DNA from 3 places in the Massilia suwonensis genome. Region 3 is predicted to be linked to each of the others. Evidence: predicted binding sites of a transcription regulator. Region 3 holds the regulator's gene; each other region holds the start of a gene.
What was found. Region 3 encodes LexA, which represses DNA repair genes until DNA is damaged. Its sites were predicted from a motif close to ACTGTATNNNNATACAGT; they were not measured.
Positions count from the first base shown of each region.

Region 1: a site for LexA is predicted at 1,540-1,557, ahead of dinB (DNA polymerase IV). Genes of this name have one in related genera too.
Region 2: a site for LexA is predicted at 1,745-1,762, ahead of ACFPQ5_RS14495 (PA0069 family radical SAM protein). Genes of this name have one in related genera too.

Region 1 covers NZ_JBHSMR010000008.1:92,777-96,049, forward strand. The annotation lists gene ACFPQ5_RS03920 (recombination-associated protein RdgC) at 1-353, opposite strand, end outside; gene dinB (DNA polymerase IV) at 440-1,516, opposite strand; gene ACFPQ5_RS03930 (S8 family serine peptidase) at 1,667-3,273, opposite strand, start outside.
Region 2 covers NZ_JBHSMR010000013.1:1,434,147-1,437,419, forward strand. The annotation lists gene ACFPQ5_RS14490 (hypothetical protein) at 73-321, shown strand; gene ACFPQ5_RS14495 (PA0069 family radical SAM protein) at 552-1,679, opposite strand; gene ACFPQ5_RS14500 (tRNA-uridine aminocarboxypropyltransferase) at 1,788-2,411, opposite strand; gene ACFPQ5_RS14505 (NADPH-dependent FMN reductase) at 2,449-3,012, opposite strand.
Region 3 covers NZ_JBHSMR010000013.1:1,578,399-1,581,671, reverse strand. The annotation lists gene ACFPQ5_RS15160 (SEL1-like repeat protein) at 1-721, shown strand, start outside; gene lexA (transcriptional repressor LexA) at 802-1,437, opposite strand; gene ACFPQ5_RS15150 (DUF6289 family protein) at 1,597-1,845, opposite strand; gene rpsF (30S ribosomal protein S6) at 2,140-2,526, shown strand; gene priB (primosomal replication protein N) at 2,556-2,849, shown strand; gene rpsR (30S ribosomal protein S18) at 2,891-3,181, shown strand; gene rplI (50S ribosomal protein L9) at 3,218-3,273, shown strand, end outside.

The sequences.
Region 1 (3,273 bases), on a different contig from region 3:
GTGAACGCGCGCGGCAGCAGTTCGTCGGCCACGCGTTCCTTCAGTTCCTTCATCGCCTTCTTACCTGGCGGGAAGCCCTGCTGTTCTTCCAGTTCGGCGGCCTTGGCCTTGGCGACCTGGTTGATGACCGAGCTCGGCAGCAGCTTCTTTTCGGTGCCCAGCATCATCAGCATCTGCTTGTTGACGACGTGGACCAGGCCGCCGTTCGGACGCGGCGCATCCCAGCCCTGGCGCAGCAGTTCGTTGCTGTTCGCCGGCGTGAAGGCTTGCGACGCCAGCGCCTGTTCCATCTGTTCAGGCGTAAAGGCCCAGGGTGCGGGCAGGCGGTAAATCTGAAGATTCTTGAACCACATAGTTGCTTTCTGTTGTCTCAGTATTTCAGGGGAACGACATTCTACACGCTGGAGTCGCCACATTTTCACGCGGCAACAACAACGTTTTAATGTGTTGCGTGTTCGTCAAACAGGCTCAGCTGTTCGACATGTTCGGTGTCGCCCAGGCGCACGCCCACGCCCAGCAGGCGTACGGGGCGGCTGGCGCGCAGCCAGCCGGTTTCCATCAGGCGGGCGAAGGTGGGCAGGTGTGGCGCATAGGCGACGCACTCGACGGTGGTCTGCTGGAAGTCCGCGAATTTGATTTTTACAAACAGCTTGTTGATGAATTTTTCCGCACCGGCACGTTTGATGCGTCCCAGCAGGTGTTCATATAAATCGGGCAGCAGTTCCAGGCAGGCCGGCAGGTCCGGCACATCATTGGTATAGGTTTCCTCGGTGCTGACCGATTTGCGCTCGCGCTCCGGGCTGACTTCGCGGAAATCGATGCCGCGGCACAGGTTGTGCAGCCGCGCGCCGAAACTGCCGAAGTGGTGCTGCAGCTCCTGCAAGGTCCAGCTGCGCAGGTCGGCGCAAGTCTGCGCGCCCAGCTTGTTCAATTTCGCCGCCGTCACCTTGCCGACGCCATGCAGCTTTTTCACGGGCAGCGCCGCCACGAAGGCGTCGACCTCTTCCGGGCGCACCAGGAACAGGCCATCCGGCTTGTTCCAGTCGCTGGCGATTTTCGCCACGAATTTGTTTGGCGCCACGCCGGCCGAAGCTGTGATGCCGACGGTCTCGAAGATGCGCTGGCGGATTTCCTGGGCGATCAGGGTGGCGCTGCCCTTGCAGTGCGGAGAATTGGAAACGTCGAGGTAGGCTTCGTCGAGCGACAGCGGTTCGACGAGGTCCGTGTAGTCGCTGTAGATCTCCATGATCTGGCGCGAGGCAATCCGGTATTTTTCCATCGCCGGCGGGATGACCAGCAGCTCCGGACAGAGTTTCATGGCTTGCGCAGTGGCCATGGCCGAGTGGATGCCATAGCGGCGCGCCTCGTAGTTACAGGTCGCCACCACCCCGCGCTGGTCCGGACGGCCGCCGACGGCGAGCGGCCGCCCGCGCAGGGACGGATCGTCGCGCATCTCGACCGAGGCATAAAAGCAGTCGCAATCGCAATGGATGATTTTACGTGCGGGGGCGTTCACTCTGGCGGCGGCCGGAGCCGACTACTGTAATTCTGTACAGTATCTCGTCAATTGGGATTCCGTGCAAGAGGCGCAGGCGGCGGCGCTCCAGGCAAAAAAAGACGCGCGGCAAGCCGCGCGTCTTCGGTGCTAACTACTCAGCGAGTGAAATTACCAGGTCGCCTTCAGCGTGTACTTGCCGTTGGTCGAACCGGTGCCGCCGCTGTAGTACTTGACGCGCACATAGACCGATGCGGTGGTGGTGCCGTTATTCACCACCGAGCCGGTGTCGGCTGCGCCGGCGCCGTTCTCGCTGTAGGTCAGCTGCGTGCCTGCACTGTTGTAGATGTACAGGTCGTAGTCGGCGGTCGACAGGCCCGGGGTCATCGTCGCCGTCAGCGTCTTACCTGCCGGCAGCTGGACGCGGAAGTAGTCCGAGTCGGTCGAGGCGCTCATGGTGCCGTTGACGGTGGTGCCCGAGGTGCTGATCGTGTTCGCGGTTGCGATCGTGTTGTTCGACTCGGTTTCCGACATCGTCGTCGTTGGCGGCGGCGTCACGCCGCTGGCGGCGGCGACGGCTGCTGCCGCATCGACGATACCGGTGCCGCACTGCGAGCAGGTGCCCGGGAAGGCACGTGCGGTCGACTTCAGCTTGGCTTCGATGTCGTCAGGCGTCAGCGCGCTGTTCTTCGCGAGCATCAGCGCAGCCACGCCGGCGACGTGCGGGGTCGCCATCGAGGTGCCCTGGTAGCCGGCGTAGTTGTCCGCGCCAGGCGAGCTGGTGCCGGCGTTCAGCGTCGACAGGATGTAGCCGTTGGCATCGCCGCCCGGTGCCGCGACGTCGACCACGGTGCCGTAGTTCGAGTACGGAGCACGGGCGCCGTTGCGGTTGGTCGCAGCGACAGTCACGACGCCGGCGCAATTGGCCGGATTCGAGTTGCTGGCGTTCATGTTCTCGTTACCAGCTGCGACGATGACCACGGTGCCGCGCGAACGGGCGCTGTTGATCGCGTTCTGGGTGGTGGTGCCGCAAGCACCGCCGCCGCCCAGCGACATGTTGATGACCTTGGCAACGTTGGCATTCGCCGGCACGCCGCTGACGGTGCCGCCCGAAGCCCAGATGATCGCGTCGGCGATGTCGGAGGTGTAGCCGCCGCACTTGCCGAGCACGCGCACCGGCACGACGCGGGCGTTGTAGGCCACGCCGGACACGCCGACGCCGTTATTCGTCTTGGCGGCGATGGTGCCGGCCACGTGGGTGCCGTGCCAGCTCGAGCTCGATGCCGGTTCGCCGGCGGCGCACTCGTTGGCGGCGGTCCAGTCGCCCGGATCGGATGGGTCGGCGTCGCGGCCGTTGCCGTCGTTGCCGATCGCTGCGTCGGAAATGAAGTCGTAGCCGCCTACGTACTGGCCGGAGAGATCGGCGTGCGGACGGATACCCGTGTCGATGACCGCCACCTTGACGCCGGTGCCGGTCGAGCTGTCCCAGGCTGCCGGCAGGCGCAGGCCGCCGGTGGTCTCGTAGTAGTGCCACTGCTGGGTGTACATCGGATCGGTCGGCGTCGCCATCTTGCGCATGATCAGGTCAGGCTCGGCGTACTCGATCGTCGCGTCGCGTTCCATCATGTCCTTGGCCAGCGCGGCGGCTTCCTTGACCGAGACCTTGCGGTCGATCTTGAAGACGTGGGCGCCGGTGGCGGTGGCGCGCAGCGCCTGCAGGCGCACGCCGATCTGCTGGCCGGCACGCTCGGCGATCGCCTGGCGCGCAGTGGTCATGG
Region 2 (3,273 bases), 140 kb from region 3:
GCGGCATGGTTTGCCGCTTGCATGGCCCGAGGCCGTAGAATGCGGTCTGCATTCACTTCTCTATCTGCCTCTATGGAAACCAAGGATCAGCGTTACCTCGTCCAACAAAACAAGCTTGCCGACGGCGGCACCAAACCGCCCGTGTTCGCCAAGGTCATGCGCAGCAAGGAAGGCAAGTTCGAAGGCGTTTCTTTCATTAAGAACAAGGACAAGGCCACCGTCATGACCGTGGCCGAGGCCCAGGAAGTCATCGACTGGGCCGCGAGCAAGAAGAGTAACGCGAAAGAATACGCGACCAAGATCATCTGCCTGGGCCAATAGTCCCGATCATATCCCGCGCCCTGCGGGCTCAGCGCCTGCGCTTGCGCGGACCACCCTGGCCGGGAGGATTGTTTCCTCGTCCCTTGCCAGAAGGTTTGCCGGTCGTACTCGGACCATTCGGGGGACGCGGTGCGGGTTGAGGTTTGTTCGGCATGGCGGTCTCCTGGTTTGCACACCTTGGACCCACTGACCGTGCGCGGAGTTGCACCCTCTCGCGCCGGCCTTGCTTCTCAGAACAGATCCAGCTGCCCTGCCCCCTTCGCGCTCGCCTTGCCCACCGCCGCCGGCACCACCAGCGGCCGCCGGAACTGCGATGTGTCGAGCCGGTCGAAGCGGTTGCTCAGCTTGCCCAGCCCCATGCGTTCGACAGTCTTGGTGAAACGCTGGCGGATCAAATCGGCCCAGACGCCCTCCCCGCTCATGCGCTTGCCCCAGTCGCTGTCGTAATCCTTCCCGCCGCGCATCTCGCGCACGCGGTTCATCACGCGCTGGGCCCGCTCGGGGAAATGGGTTTCGAGCCATTCCTGGAACAAGGGATTGACCTCGAAGGGCAGCCGCAGCACGGTGTAGTGCGCGCTGACGGCGCCCGCGTCGCGCGCCGCTTCCAGGATGCGTTCGATTTCAGGCTCGGTCACAAAAGGGATGATCGGCGCCACGCTGACGCTGACCGGAATGCCGGCTTCGGTCAGCGTGCGGATGGTACGCAGGCGCCGTGCCGGGGCGGCGGCGCGCGGCTCCAGGGTGCGCGAGATTTCGGAGTCGAGCGTGGTGAGGGTAATCGCGGCGCAGGCCAGTCCCTTGGCCGCCATCGGGGCCAGCAAGTCGATATCGCGCTCGATCAGCGAGGACTTGGTGATCATGCCGACCGGGTGATTGCACTCGCTCAGCACCTCGAGCACCTGGCGCGTCAGGCGCTTGTCGCGCTCGCAGGGTTGATAAGCGTCGGTATTCACGCCGATGGCGATGTGTTCGGGTCGATAGCCGGGCTTGGCCAGCTCGCGCCGCAGCAACTCGGCCGCGTTGACCTTGGCAAATAGCTGGGTCTCGAAGTCGAGGCCGGGCGACAGGCCGAGGTAGCTGTGCGTCGGCCGCGCGAAGCAATAAATGCAGCCGTGCTCGCAGCCGCGGTAGGGATTCAGCGAAACCTTGAAGGGAATGTCGGGCGAGGCATTGCGCGACAGGATGCTTTTTGCGATCTCGTCCGTGACCTGGGTCTTGAAGCGCGGCGCGCCCTCGATGGCGATGCCGGCTTCCCAGCCGTCGTCGAAGCCTTCGCGGCCGTTGACTTCGTAGCGGCCCTGGATATTCGATACCGCACCGCGCCCGCGTGCCGCCACGAGCGGACGTGCGGCCACGATGGGCTGCTCGGCACTGTATTCCCGGTCAATTGTTCGTTCGCGCAGTTCCACTTGGGCACCTCGATACTGTATGTTTATACAGTATGGTACGCCGCTCCGGGTGTGAACTCAAGCGTGTCGTGTGTGCGGACGGTCCAGGGGCACGAAATCGGCTTGCTGTTGCACGAATCCGTCAAACGCATCGAACAGGGGCGCGACTTGCGCCATGTCGCCGCCGAGCTGGCCCAGCGCGTAGGCGGCGGCCTCCAGGCTCGACAGCTGGTCCGGCGCATGGGCCTTGCGGATGCGGTAGTTCGAGGCCGGCATGCTCGAGAGCGCCAGGCGCGGCAAGGCCTGCAGGGCCGGGTTCAGGTGCAGCATCTTGCGGCTCTTGCGCCAGGTGGCGTCGAGCACGACCAGGCGCAGCTGCTCCGCCGGCGGCAGTTCGCCCGCCGCGACTGCAGCGACGCCCGGCGTCTCGGGATACAGCAGCAGCGGCGTGCGCCCATCGGCATGCAGCAGCGCGTCGAGTTCGGCCGGATCGAACTGCTCCCCCACCGCCAGCGCGCTGCCGGCCACGCACAGGTGCAGCAGGCGCGCGCTGTTCTTGGCGTTCGCCACCTCCAGCGGATGCTGCAGGATCAATAGCGAGGACGACGCATCGACCGGGCGCACCCAGGCGCAGATGCAGGCCGACTGGGCGCGCAGGCAGGCCGCGCAGCTGGCGCGGCGGGAGGAAATCAGGGAAGACATCGGCGCATGCAAAAGGAAACAGGCGCCGATTGTAACGCTAGGCGCTCTTGCGCAGCGGCGCCAGCGCCCCGCTCCAGGCCACCACCTGGTCGAGCATGGCATTCACCGATCCCGTGTGGTGCGCGGCCGGCTTGAAGGTCGCGAAATTCTCGAAGTCGGTGAACAGCGACAGCATCACCTGGGCTCGCACGTCGGCCACCATCAGTTCGCCCATCACCAGGCGCAGGCTCTCGATCGCGCGCGCCCCGCCCGCGCTGCCGTAGCCGACAAAGCCGGCCGCCTTGTTGTTCCACTCTTTATAGAGGAAGTCGATGGCGTTCTTCAGCGCGCCCGAAGTGCCGTGGTTGTACTCGGGCGTGACGAAAACGAAACCATCGTACTGCGCAATTTTCTCGGCCCAGGCGATCGTGTGCGGCTGCGAGTACTGACCCATCGAGGGCGGCACCGGCTCGTCAAGCAGGGGCAAGTTGAAATCCTGGATATCGACCAGTTCGAACTGCGCATCGCTGCGCTTGCCCGCCGTCTCCATCACCCAGCGTGCCACGTCGAGTGCCTTGCGTCCTGGACGGGTGCTGCCCACGATTACCGCCACTTTCACCATGTCGTTCTCCTCGTGATTGGTTGGGAACTGCCGCAGCCATTCTAGTGAAAGTGCCTGGCGGGTCGCGCCGCCTTGCCGCCAAGTCACTCATAAATAAGTGACAAGACCGCGTCGATTTTACCGCTATCAAAGCGGCAATCTTTCTCGTTCAATCACGCTTCTCGAGGCCACAAGCGCAACAGTGGCAGCTTTCATTGTTGATGTATCTGAGCATCTTTACCACACACGAAAATTTAACTCTGGAATTGCCGAAACGGATAT
Region 3 (3,273 bases):
CGTCAGCGCCGCGAACGATCTCGCCGCTGCCAACGCCTTGTTCGAGCAGAAAAAATATCCGGAAGCCCTCGCGCTGTACACCAGGCTGGCCAATGCCGGCAACGTCGACGCCCAGCAGCAATTGGGCCAGATGTACTGGTACGGCGAAGCGGGCGCCGTGGACGAGGCCAAGGCCGAGGCATGGTTCCGCAAGGCGGCCGCCAAAGGCAATGCGGTGGCCGCCAGCTCCCTGGTCGTCATGCAGCAGCGCGTGGAGCGGCGCGCCGACATCGATTATTGGGTAGGCAAATACGATGGAGCCGAGCTGAAAAGCGGAAAGTATTACTGTCCCGCGCCCCGGATCCCGGCCATCTCCAAGCAGCCCGACGAGATCGAGCGGGTGTCGGCGGCCATCTCCAACTGGCAAGCCTGCTACAACGGTTTCGTCGAAAACATGAACGCCTCCTCGCCCCTCGTCAAGCGCATTCCCGCCGATGTCGTGAAGCTCATGAACGCGTCAGAGACCGAACGCGCCAAGACCTATCTGGCGACGGTGCAGGAAAACCTGGTGGAAGAGGCCAAGGTAAGTGCCAAGCTGGTCCTCGCCGACGTTGCCGCCTGGCGCAGCGCGACCGAAGCCTACGTCAAGGAACACAAGGCGATCATCGACGCTGGTCCTTCGGCCGAGCGCCAACGCGAGATCGATGCGCGCAGGAGCAATTACAGCCAGACCGGGAAATAAACCGGGACGTAAAAAAGCCGCGTAAGCGGCTTTTTTTATGATCCGATGCAGCGATCCGGTGTGCAGGTCGAATGCGCCGGTCAGTGCCAGCTGCGCATCAAGCCAACCGCCAGGCCTTCGAGCGCGAACTCGTCGCCCGGTTCCACGCGGATGACCTTGAAGTCCGGGTTTTCCGGCAGCAGCTCGATCGTGTCGCCGGTCTTGCGGTAGCGCTTGACGGTGACGTCTTCGCCGAGACGGGCGACGACGATCTGGCCATTCTTGGCGCTGTCGATCTTTTTGACGGCGAGGAAGTCGCCATCCATGATGCCGGCGTCGCGCATCGACCAGCCGCGTACTTTCAGCAGGAAATCGGGGCGGGCGCCGAACATGGCCGGGTCGACGTTGTAGGTGGCCTCGACGTGTTCCTGGGCCAGAATCGGCGAGCCGGCGGCGACGCGGCCGACCAGCGGCAGCGACATCAGGAGGGCGGCCGGCACGTGCGGCACCGGTTCCGGCGTGGAGGCGCCGATCAGGCGGATGCCGCGCGAAGTGCCCGAAACGATCTCGATGGCGCCTTTGCGGGCCAGAGCCTGCAGGTGTTCCTCGGCGGCGTTGGCCGACTTGAAGCCCAACTCTTTGGCGATTTCGGCGCGGGTCGGCGGGAAGCCGGTATTGTCGATCGCTTCCTTGATCAGGTTCAGGATCTGTTCTTGCCTTGCAGTGAGCTTGAGCATGGATCTACCACGGGTTAATGATTCAGACTGTATTTTTGTACAGTATTCGTGGATTTGCAAGTGATACTTTCAAGTGCAGGCAATTTAAGCTGTTCATCGCGAGCATACGTCGGGTCAAGCCAACGTATGCTCTTCGATTACCTACATATTACCTATGTATCAGCCCCAGGGATCGAGGTCCCAGCCGCCCCAGCGGCATTGGTTTTCGTTCGTCCTGACGAAATAGTCCGTTTCTTCACCAGATCGATACCACCGGCCGGAACAGGTGAATTCAGCGTGGCCCACCTCGACCGAGTATGTTGCATCGCTATAGTAAATATTCGTGTAGCCGTACGGCGGCGCTGCATAGGCGGCAGCGGCGACGAAGGCCAGCGCTGCACCGATCAGGGAAGCTTTTTTCAGTTTCATGTCATTCTTTCTTAAAATGATGAAGTTAGGTCTGAAACGCACATTTGATCCCAGTCGCAAAGTTGCGACAAGGAAAGTTGGCATAGTTAAAATGTTAAATCAACAAACTTGCAAATTTTATCCATGCAGGGTTATACGCTTAGCTCTGGCGTACAGAAGTACCTGGCCCCTGCTGCCTGCCCCTAGGGTGATTGTGCTGCGCTCGAAGTCGCGTTATAATTGCCGGCTTTCCCTTCCCACACTCGTCTTGACGCCGAGGTGGGCATTTGTTTAAACGTCCTCAAGGAGTGTTGCATGCGTCATTATGAAATCGTTTTTATCGTCCACCCGGACCAAAGCGAGCAAGTCCCGGCGATGATCGAGCGTTACAAGACCACGGTGACGAGCCGCGGCGGTAACATCCATCGCGTGGAAGACTGGGGCCGTCGCCAGATGGCTTACCAGATCCAGAAGCTGCCGAAGGCACACTACATCTGCATGAACATCGAGTGCGACAACGAGACCCTGGTCGAGCTGGAAACCGCATTCAAGTTCAATGATGCCGTGCTGCGTCACCTGACCGTGAAGATGAAGAAAGCTGAAACCGCTCCATCGCCAATGATGAAGTCGGTCCAGCGCGAAGACGCAGCCAAGAGCCACCGCGCAGAAGCCCCGGCTGCTGCCCCGGCCGCCGCTGCCTGAATTCTTCTGCCAGGAATCGTGAACTCCTAGTGAACCAGCTTCAAGTCGTCGCGACGATTGCTGAACGCGACGTACTGCGCTACACCCCCGCCGGCGTGCCGGTCGTCTCGGCAATCCTGATGCACAATTCGCAGCAGGTCGAGGCAGGAGTGGAGAGACAGGTCCAGTTTGAAATCGCCGCGTTCGCCGCGGGAGAAATTTCGGGCCGTTTCGCAGCAGCAGAGCTGGGCGCCGCGCACCAGTTCACGGGATTTCTGGCCAGGAAGAATCGCAACAGCAAAGCCCTGGTGTTTCACATCATTGATTTCAGTGCTGCCGCTTAATTACCTAGCGGCCCACCTTTTAGATATACAGGAGCCTCAAAATGGCATTCGGTAAAAAGTTCGACAAAAACAAGGCTAAAGAAAAACTCAAGCGCAAACAGCAGAACCCGCTGTTCAAGCGTAAGAAGTTCTGCCGCTTCACCGCTGCAAACGTGGAACAGGTCGATTACAAAGACGTCGACACCCTGAAGGACTTCGTCCAGGAAAACGGCAAGATCATGCCGGCACGTCTGACCGGCACCAAGGCGCACTACCAGCGCCAGGTCGACACCGCGATCAAGCGCGCACGCTACCTCGCGCTGCTGCCGTACACCGACCTGCACAACGCCTAATCGCGGCTGTCAGTTCAGAACATCCTGGAGAAAAATATGCAAGTTATCCTTTTGGAAAAAGTTGTTAACGTCGGCAACCTGGGCGACGTGGT